Regions from separate parts of the Sphingomonas sp. DMC8 genome, predicted to be linked through region 1. Evidence: predicted binding sites of a transcription regulator. Region 1 holds the regulator's gene; the other holds the start of a gene.

Region 1 (5,306 bases):
GATGGCCAGTTCAGCCGCCGCGGGCCCTAGCACGGGGTACTCTGGCCTTCAAATGGGGGCAGGGTGGCGATTCCCCAAGGGGCACGCATCCATAGAGCGCTGGCTGGAAGCAGAGCGCAGCCAACTCGTGCTCTGGATACCCGTGGCGCTGGGGGCGGGAATTTCGGCCTGGTTCCTGTTACCGGATGCGCCCCGGTGGGCAGCATTTCTCTGCGCCGCGGTCGGGATAGCGGGGCTGGGCGCGGTGCTTGCCGGACGGGCAGGGCGCGTGTTGCTCGTTACCGGCCTCGCAATGGCGGCCGGGTGCCTGCTGATCTGGTGGCGAGCCGAGTCGGTGTCCGCGCCGGTGCTGGCAAGGCCGGCAGTCGCGCAATTTGCGGCAACGGTCGAACGGGTCGAGCCGCTGCCGGCGCGCGAATCCACCCGTCTGTTGCTGGCGCCGATCGGGCGACCCGACCTGCCGGCGCATATCCGCCTGAACATCGCAGATGCCGATCGGGTCTCGGGCATCGCCGCCGGAGCGCAGCTCTCGCTGCGGGCGCGGCTGGTGCCGCCGCCCGGGCCATCGGTTCCGGGAGCCTATGATTTCAGGCTGACGGCATGGTTTGCGGGGATCGGCGCCACCGGCAAGGCCATCGGCCCGGTCAAGGTCGAGCGGCCAGCTGCAGGCGCGGCGGCGGATCTGCGCGCGGCACTCACGGCGCATATTCAGGCGCGGCTGCCGGGGAGCGCGGGCGGCATCGCCAGTGCGCTCGCAACCGGGGACGAAGGCGCCATCACGCAGTCCGATTCGGATGCGATGCGCCGGGCCGGCCTGGCGCATCTGCTTTCGGTCAGCGGTTTGCATGTCACCGCTGCAACCGGTGCGGCCATGTTGCTGGTCCTTCGACTGCTCGCGCTCAGTCCGTGGCTGGCGCTCCGCGTGCGATTGCCGCTGATCGCAGCGGGGGCGGGTGCGGTTGCTGCGATCGGCTATACCTGGCTGACCGGCGGACAGGTGCCGACAATACGATCCTGCGTCGCATCGCTGCTCGTGCTCGCGGCGCTCACCCTGGGGCGCGAGGCAGTGACGCTGCGCCTGGTCGCGGCAGGGGCGGTGGTGGTGCTGTGCTGCTGGCCGGAGGCGCTGGCTGGTCCCAGCTTTCAGCTGAGTTTCGCTGCGGTGGCGGCGATCATCGCGCTGCACGAAAGCCCGCATATGCGCGGCTGGTTCGAAGCGCGGGAAGAATCGCGCGTCGCTGCCACGGCGCGGGCGGGCGTATCGCTCTTGCTGACCGGCTTGCTCGTCGAACTGGTGCTGATGCCGATAGGCTTGTTCCATTTTCACAAGGCCGGTCTGTACGGTGCGGTCGCCAATATCATCGCCATACCGCTCACCACTTTTGTCGTGATGCCGCTGGAGGCAGGCGCTTTGCTGCTCGACCTCGCGGGGCTGGGGGCCCCTTTGTGGTGGCTGACCGCGCGGGCGCTCGACTTGCTGTTGTGGCTCGCCCATGCCGTTGGCGACGCGCCCGGCGCAGTGGCGGCATTGCCCGCGATGCCGACAGGCGCCTTCGCCCTGATCGTGGCCGGCGGCTTGTGGCTGGGCTTGTGGCGCACAAGGGTGCGGATCGCCGGTTTCGCGGCAATTTTACTGGGAGCCTTGTGGGCGCTGCTGACACCGGCGCCTGATCTGCTGGTAACCGGCGACGGCCGCCATGTTGCCGTGCGCACGGCCGACGGGCGGCTCGCGCTATTGCGGGACCGCACCGGCGACTTCACGCGCGCGGCGCTGGGGGAGAATGCAGGGGTGGAAGAAGCCGGGCTCGACCTGCTCGATGGCCGTCCTGAGGCGCGGTGCAGCCAGGATGCCTGCGTCGTAGATCTGACGCGCGGCGGTCGGCGTTGGCGCATCGCCGCTACGCGCAGCGCCTATCCGCTGCGCTGGGCCGACATGGTCGCGCTATGCGGAACGAGCGATCTGGTAATCAGCGAACGCAGGCTGCCGCGCGCGTGCCATCCGCGCTGGCTGCGGCTCGACCGCACCACGCTGGCCCAAAGCGGCGGGGTCGCGATCCGCCTTGCCGACGGCACCGTTCGGACCGTTCGCGGGGAGGGAAGACAACCCTGGCTTGACCCGCCGACGGTGCAGCCGCCATTCGCGGGGAAAGGAGTGGAAAGACGATGATCCGCAAGATGATGCTCGCAATCGCGCTGACCGTTGCACCTGCGGCCGCGGCGCAGACCGACTGGGCGAAGACACGGGCCGAATGGAATCAGCCCGTGGCGCCCTTCCGTATTCTGGGCAATGTCCATTATGTGGGCACCGCGGGCATCGCTGCCTATCTCATCACGAGCCCGCAGGGGCATATCCTTATCGATGGCGGCATGCCCGAAAGCGCGCCGCTGATCGCTGCGAACATCGAGAAGCTCGGCTTCAAACTGAGCGACGTGAAGATTTTGCTGATCAACCACGCGCATTGGGACCATGCGGGCGGCCTCGCCGAGCTGAAGCGCAGGACTGGCGCGCGGTTGCTGGCAAGCGCTGCCGAGGTACCGGCGCTGGAGCTTGGTCGATCGGACTATCGCCCCGACATTTCCATCACTGCGCCACCCGTGAAAGTCGACGGCGTTCTTGCCGACGGGCAGGAAATTCGCCTGGGCACCAACACGCTGGTAGCGCACCTCACGCCCGGTCACACCAAAGGGTGCACCAGCTTCACGCTGGAAGTCCCCTCGGGCGGCGACAGTCTGACGGTATTGTTCGCCTGCAGCCTCACCGTTGCCGACCAGCCACTGACGCCCGGGCATGGCTATGACGCTGCACCGGCCGATTTCCGCGCCACCTTTGCCAAGCTCGGCGCGATGCAAGCGGACGTTTTTCTGAGCTATCACCCGTCGCAGTTCGATTTCGACGCAAAACGCGCAAAACTGCTCGCCGGAAATCCGGAGGCTTTTGTCGATCCCGGCGAATTACACCGCCGCGTCGAGGCTGCCCAGACGGACTTTGAGGCGGAACTGCAGCGATCGACCCCGAAAAAGTGACGATCGCTGCCCAGCGTCCCGCCCGCTCGTCAGTATCGCCGCAACAATCCAGCCAGGCGCCCCTGCACGCGAATCTGGTCGGGGCGGTAGCGCTGCGGGGAATAGTCGCGGTTGGCGGGATCGAGGCGGACCATCGATCCTTCCTTGCGGAAATATTTGAGCGTCGCCTCCGCATCGTCGATCAATGCGACAACGATCTCGCCCTCGCGGGCGGTTTCGGTCCGGCGGATCAGCGCATAGTCGCCATCGAGGATACCGGCTTCGACCATCGAGTCGCCCGCGACTTCCAGCGCATAATGTTCACCCGAACCGAGCAGCGCGGCGGGAACCGGCAGCATGGTCGAGCCTTCGAGCGCCTCGATCGGGGTACCGGCGGCGATACGGCCGTGCAGCGGAATTTCCACCACGTCGTTCGCCGGCGCAGGCACGGTGGCCGCCGGTGCGGCGGGCGCGCTGACCTTCGGCTTGGGCGCGGGCTTGCGCTCACCCCGCTCCGGCATGCGCAGCACTTCGAGGGCGCGCGCGCGGTTCGGCAGGCGACGGATGAACTCGCGTTCCTCCAGTGCGCTGATCAGGCGGTGCACACCTGACTTGGACTTAAGGTCCAGCGCCTCCTTCATCTCCTCGAACGAGGGCGATACGCCCGTTTCGTTCAGGCGATCGGCGATGAAGCAGATCAGCTCGTGCTGCTTGCGCGTGAGCATCCAATCCTCCGGGTCTAGAACAGACTGGGAACGTTTATGCAATGTTCCGGGCGCGTGTCAAGCGATGTCGAGGATTTCCAGGGAGTCGCCTGTTTTTGCGGGGCCCGCACCGGGTTCGCGGACGATCAGGCAATTGCTGCGGGCCAGTGTCCGCAGCATCGAGCTGTCCTGGATCGTGGAGGCAAATACCCGCCCGTCGACCAGTACGGCACGTAGATAATCGGTGCGGTCGCCATTGGCGGGCAGGTCTTCGCCTAGCAGGGCGGGGCGCGTATGCGGAAAAGGATCCGCCGCGCCGGCAATATGCGCGATGAGCGGCCGCACGAATAGCAGCGCGGTGACGAACACCGATACCGGATTGCCCGGCAGCCCCACCACGGCAGTCGTGCCGCGACGGCCCGCCATCATCGGCTTGCCCGGGCGCAGCGCGATTCGCCAGAAATCGATGACGGCGCCGGCCGCTTCCAGCGCGGGCCGGACGAGATCATGGTCGCCGACCGAGGCGCCGCCGGTGGTGACGAGAATATCGGCATCGACGCTGGCGAAGCTGCGCGTGAGCTGCGCGACGTCATCGGGAAGAATACCCAGGTCGATGATCGTCACTGGCAGGTCGGCCAGCAAGGCGGCGAGCATCGCCCGGTTCGATTCGGGCATTTGCGCCGGGCCGACCGGTTCGCCCGGCGCTACCAGCTCGTCGCCGGTCGAGGCGATCGCTACCCGCACGGGCGCGCGTACCGGCAAGGTCGCGTGGCCTGCCGCCGCAGCGAGCGCTAGCCGTGCCGCCGTCACGCGCTCCCCCGCGGCGATCAGCCGTTCGCCTTCCGAGAAATCCAGCCCACGCCTGCGCACGTTCCGGCCGCGCGCGGCGGGGCCTTCGCCGGCCAGCAGCAGACGGTCGCCCTCGCGCGCAGCCTCTTCCTGCACCAGCACGGTGTCGGCCCCGGCAGGAAGCGGCGCACCGGTGAATATCCGCACGGCTTCCCCCGGCCCGATGCTGCCGGCAAAGCCGCGTCCCGCAGCGCTTTCGCCGATAACCCGAAGCGGCCCCGGCAGATCGGCAAACCGCAGGGCATAGCCGTCCATCGCCGAGAGATCGGCCGAGGGCTGGGTCCGCAGCGCGACCACATCCCCGGCGAGCCACCGCCCGGCCGCTTCCGCGATCGGCACCTGCTCCACGGCGGCGGGCGTGCCCAGCGCCAGCAGGCGCGCCTGAGCCTCGGCGATGGGAAGAAGCGGCGTCATGCCAGTGCCTTGGCCCGGCACGCGGGGGCGTGCAAGCGTTTCAGCCTGCCCGGTTGCCGCCGGACACGCTGCGCAAATCGTCGGGCCGCAGCGGCAGGCGGAATTCGCACAGCGCGCGGTTCTGGCCGGTTTCGACGACGCGGGCGGGGCCGCCGCCGATGCCTGGCAGGGCAATCCATAGCTGCGCGCCCGAGGCAAAGGCATGTCGCGCCTCGAATTCGACCAGATATTGGGTCAGTGCCCGCACCCGGACATTCCACCAGCGGACGCCTTCGCGCACGCGCGCCGCGGCGTCCAGGCGGATCGCCCCCTTGTCGGGGATCAGCAGTTCGCCGT
Region 2 (5,306 bases), on a different contig from region 1:
GATCACTGGCACGCCAGGCATTCGTCGTAGTCGGTCGTCTCGCCCAGATCGAACTTCGGCTTTTCGATCGTGTTGTCGGCCTCGACGCCGCCTGCGAAGCCGGCGCGCTGCACCGACTTGGAGCGGAGATAGTAGAGCGACTTGATGCCCAGCTCCCACGCCCGATAGTGGAGCATCAGCAGGTCCCACTTTTCCACGTCCGCCGGGATGAACAGGTTGAGCGACTGCGCCTGGTCGATGAACGGCGCGCGGTCGCCCGCCAGTTCGAGGATCCAGCGCTGGTCGATCTCGAAGCTGGTCTTGTACACATCCTTTTCTTCCTGCGTCAGGAAGTCGAGATGCTGGACCGAGCCGCCCTGCTCGAGGATCGAATTCCATACCGCGTCGGAATTCTTCGACTTATCCTTGAGCAGCTTCTCCAGATACGGGTTCTTGACCGAGAAGGAGCCGCTCAGCGTCTTGTGGGTGTAGATGTTCGCCGGGATCGGCTCGATGCAGGCGCTGGTGCCGCCGCAGATGATCGAGATCGACGCGGTCGGCGCGATCGCCATCTTGCAGCTGAAACGCTCCATCACGCCCATGTCCGCCGCATCGGGGCAGGGGCCGCGTTCGACCGCCAGCGCCATCGACGCTTCGTTCACCTGTGCGCTGATGTGCTTGAAGATACGCAGGTTCCAGCTCTTCGCCATCGCGCCTTCGAACGGTAGCCCGTGCGCCTGCAGGAAGCTGTGGAAGCCCATCACGCCCAAGCCGACCGAACGCTCGCGCTCCGCCGAATAGCGGGCGCGGGCCATTTCGTCGGGCGCGCGCGCGATATAGTCGGTCAGGACGTTGTCGAGGAAGCGCATCACGTCTTCCACGAAGCGCTTGTCCTTGCTCCACTCGTCCCAGGTTTCCAGGTTGAGCGAGGACAGGCAGCACACGGCGGTGCGGTCGTTGCCCAGATGGTCGCGGCCGGTCGGCAGCGTGATTTCCGAGCAGAGGTTCGAGGTCGAGACCTTCAGGCCCAGATCGCGATGATGCTTGGGCATCGTCGAGTTCACGTGATCCGAGAACACGATGTACGGCTCGCCCGTCGCCAGCCGGGTTTCGACCAGCTTCTGGAACAGCGCGCGCGCATCGACCTTGCCGCGGACCGACCCGTCCTTCGGGCTCTTCAGCTCCCATTCGGCGCCGTCGCGCACGGCTTCCATGAAGGCGTCCGGGATCAGCACGCCGTGGTGCAGGTTCAGCGCCTTGCGGTTGAAGTCGCCCGAGGGTTTGCGGATTTCGAGGAACTCCTCGATTTCGGGATGCGAGATGTCGAGATAGCAGGCGGCCGAACCGCGGCGCAGCGAGCCCTGCGAAATCGCGAGCGTCAGCGAATCCATCACGCGGACGAACGGAATGATGCCGCTGGTCTTGCCATTCAGGCCCACCGGCTCGCCGATCCCGCGTACGCTGCCCCAATAGGTGCCGATGCCGCCGCCGCGTGAGGCGAGCCAGACATTCTCGTTCCAGGTCTGGACGATGCCGTCCAGGCTGTCGGGCACTGAATTGAGGTAGCAGCTGATCGGCAGGCCGCGGCCCGTGCCGCCGTTCGACAGCACCGGGGTGGCCGGCATGAACCACAGCTTCGAGATATAGTCATAGAGCCGCTGGGCGTGCGCGGCATCGTCGGCATAGGCAGAGGCGACGCGGACGAACAGATCCTGATAGCTTTCGCCGGGCAGGAGATAGCGGTCGCGCAGCGTTTCCTTGCCGAAATCGGTGAGCAGTGCGTCGCGGGCATGATCGACCTCGACCGGATAGGGTCGGGGCGCAACGGCCTTGCTGTCCAGTTCCTTGCGCACGGCAGGCGCGGCTTCAATGGTGGCGGTGTCGTTCACGCTCGTTTCGGTGTCCCTGAATTCCATGCCTGCAAGCCCCTGTGATGCCCTACGCTGTACGACTCGGGGGGTGTACCCGATGGTAGCACTGTCCGGTTTGCGTAAGAACAAAAAGTGTACGCATTCCCGGCCGCCGGCACGAACAGTCCCGCCTCGCATATGGCTATGCGAACCAAGGTCTACCAGTGCTTGAGCGTGCTCCCCAGTGCAACCACTACAGATTGTGCCAATCCGAGTCCGGGCACAAGACAGTAAATGACTTCTGAATGCAACGGTTCGTCGCTGAAATGACTCGGTTCGTGGCACAGCCGAAACCGGTTACCAGGCGCGACGCACGGACTTTCCTTACCTTCACAAAAGGCAAGGGAACGAACGTGGAACTGCAAATAAATTTACGGGGATGAATCGCGCGGGGCACAACCGCTTGTGGTCGGCCCCGCGCAAGCTGCACCATGGGCGCTATTGGAGCGGCAGATACAGCTCCGTCACCGCTTCATGCTCGGCAACGTCGGGAAAGAAGGTCACGCGACGGGCATAGAGCGGAAAGTCGCCCGGTTCCTCGCCGCTTTCCGGCAGCCAGTTGCGGTATAGGAACAGCGCCGCCGGCTCGAGATTGTCGGCCTGACCCACCACGCGCAGCATCGCGCAGCGCCCGGCCGGAATCAGGCCCGGCTCGATGCCCTGCGCCGGGTCCGCCACCGGATGCGCGGCGCCGGCGCACAGGTCGAGGCGATAGTCCTCGGGTGGCGTCGTGCGCGGGTCGGTGTGGAAGATGGTGTAGGTGGCGCTTGCCGGCGGGCGATGGCCGGTCGACTTGCGCCACGCGATGAATCGGCGGATCGTCTCCCCCAGATGCGCGGGGTCGCCGCGATGGGTCATGAACGCAACCGGCGTGGCTGGAACGTCGAGGATCGTCACGTCGTCCAAGGTGAATCGGGTCTGCATGGTCTGGCTCCTGGCTTGGGTGAGCGGCGCGAGGGCCGCATGCCATGGCTGCCAGTCCGGCGCGGCGCGGAACTGCGACGGCGCCTGCCCGAAGCGCTGGCGAAAGGCCCGGGCAAAGGCCTCGGGCGCTTCGTAGCCGGCGTCAAACGCGATTCCGGTGATCGCCTCGTCCTGCCGATAGGCAAGGCGATACGACGCTCGCTTCATCCGCACGAGCTGGACGTAGCGATGCACCGACAGGCCGAACAAGGCGCTGAACTGGCGGTGGAAATGATGCTTCGAAAACGCCGCGACGCGCGCCAGTGTCTCCAGGTCCAGATCAGCATCCGGGTGCGCGTCGATATGGTCGAGCACCCGCTGCATCCGGTCATGGTAGCGTTCGAGCGGTGTTGGCTGCATCATTTCCTCCGTGGCGCCGCCCTGCTACCGCCCCGCCGCCGCGCCTGCCCGACTGATCTTGCGGAATGTCCGCGCAGGCAGGATTGCACCGCGATTGGGCAATGTTAGGCTGGCCGCCACGACAGCAAAAGGGGGCGGCGATGCGGCTTTGGGGTTTGGCGATAACGGTGGCGGCGGCAGCGTCGGGTCCGGCCTGGGCGCAGCGCGCGGCGCAGGTGGAGGAAGCCCCCGCGACGCGGCTTTGGGTCGATCTCGCGGCCGGCAAGACGAGCAGCGCGGCGATTACCGCCGCCTATCTCGCCCGCATCGAAGCGATCGACCGCAAGGGGCCGACGCTCCGCTCGGTGATCGCCGTCAGCCCCGATGCGCTGGCCCAGGCCCGCGCCAGCGACGCGCGGCGCAAGGCCGGCAAGACGCTGGGGCCGCTCGACGGCATCCCCGTGCTGATCAAGGACAATATCGAGACCAAGGAGCTGCCCACCACCGCCGGCAGCCTGGCGCTGAAGGATAACCGCACCGGCCGCGATGCGCCGCTGGTGGCGCAATTGCGCGCGGGCGGGGCGGTTATCCTGGGCAAGACCAACCTGAGCGAATGGGCGAACATCCGCTCCGACCGGTCGATGAGCGGGTGGAGTGCCGTCGGCGGGCTGGTGCGTAACCCCTATGCGCTCGATCGTTCATCCTGCGGTTCGTCCAGCGGGTCGGGTGCGGCGGTGGCGGCGAGCCTCGCCGCGCTGGCGGTGGGGACGGAAACCGACGGCTCGGTCGTCTGCCCGTCGGCAATGAACGGACTGGTAGGCCTCAAGCCCACGCTCGGGCTGGTCAGCCGTACCCATGTCGTGCCGATCAGCCACAGCCAGGACACGCCCGGCCCGATGGGGCGCAGCGTTGCCGATGTGGCGTTGCTCTTCTCGGCGATGGTCGGCGAAGACCCCGCCGATCCCGCGACCAAGGGCGCGAACGCCTATCGCCAGAACTACGCCACCGGCCTTCGCGCCGATGCGCTGAAGGGCATGCGGGTCGGCTATTGGCGGCCCGACATGGAAGACGCACTCGCCGCCCGGTTCGACAAGGCGCTGGACGAACTCCGCGCGGCCGGTGCCGTGCTGGTGGAAGTAAAGATGCCGAAGCTCGCCGGGTTGGGCGAGGCGGAGAGCCTGGTGCTCCACACCGAACTCAAGGCCGACCTCGCCGCCTATCTCGCCACCACGCCGCCCGCCGTGAAGGTGCGCACGCTGGCCGACGTGATCGCGTTCGACACGGCGCACAAGGATGCCGAAATGCCGTTCTTCGGGCAGGAAACCTTCCTGAAGGCGGAAGCGACCAAGGGCCTCGACGATCCCGAATACAGGGCCGCCCGGGCGAAATCGCAGCATCTGGCCGGGCCCGAGGGGATCGACGCGATGCTGAAGGCCGCGGAGGCCCAGATTCTCGTCACCCCCACCTATGGCACGCCCTGGCTCAGCGACCCGGCACATGGCGACCAGTTCACCGGCCCGTCGGCCAGCGAGCTTCCCGCCGTGTCCGGCTATCCGCACCTCACCGTGCCGATGGGGCTGGTACAGGGGCTGCCCGCCGGCCTGTCCTTCATCGGCACGGCCTATTCGGACGGCCTGTTGCTGCGCGCCGGCTATGCCTATGAGCAGGCGAGCAAGGCCCGCGTCGCGCCGGCCTATCGCGCGACCATCCCCGCCGATCTGGGGCCGAGGGCGCTGCGGTGAGGGGGGAAGGGAAGTAAATGGAGGCGTTTCGAGATGTGTTGTTGCCGGGGGAGAGAGTCCTTTGGGAAGGGCGCCCCTATACTGGCCTGATTTTCCGTCCGATCGACCTGTTTCTGATTCCCTTTTCGCTGCTCTGGGGCGGGTTTGCCATTTTCTGGAACGTTCAGGTCTGGATCTCTGGTGCGCCGGATTCGTTCCAACTTTTCGGCCTCCCTTTCCTGATCGCGGGTATTTATCTCATCATCGGCCGCTTTCTGGTCGATATGGTCCTGCGCCGTCGCCTCCATTATGCAGTCACCGACCATCGTATCCTGATCCTGCGCGCTGGTGGCTCGGTAAAGGCACTCGACATGACGCGCCTGCCGATGCTGGA

Evidence for each region. Region 1 encodes LexA, which represses DNA repair genes until DNA is damaged. Its sites were predicted from a motif close to GTTCCNCNCTTGTTCT; they were not measured.
Region 2: the regulator LexA is predicted to act here: its motif matches at 1,973-1,988, upstream of ACT53K_RS01430 (ribonucleoside-diphosphate reductase subunit alpha).

The regions. Positions count from the first base shown of each region.
Region 1 is NZ_JBQUYV010000002.1:510,557-515,862, forward strand. Features, by position in the region: gene ACT53K_RS06400 (ComEC/Rec2 family competence protein) at 53-2,167, shown strand; gene bla (subclass B3 metallo-beta-lactamase) at 2,164-3,024, shown strand; gene lexA (transcriptional repressor LexA) at 3,054-3,728, opposite strand; gene ACT53K_RS06415 (molybdopterin molybdotransferase MoeA) at 3,786-4,970, opposite strand; gene ACT53K_RS06420 (PilZ domain-containing protein) at 5,011-5,306, opposite strand, start outside.
Region 2 is NZ_JBQUYV010000001.1:290,501-295,806, forward strand. Features, by position in the region: gene ACT53K_RS01430 (ribonucleoside-diphosphate reductase subunit alpha) at 3-1,895, opposite strand; gene ACT53K_RS01435 (AraC family transcriptional regulator) at 2,328-3,215, opposite strand; gene ACT53K_RS01440 (amidase) at 3,353-4,933, shown strand; gene ACT53K_RS01445 (hypothetical protein) at 4,951-5,306, shown strand, end outside.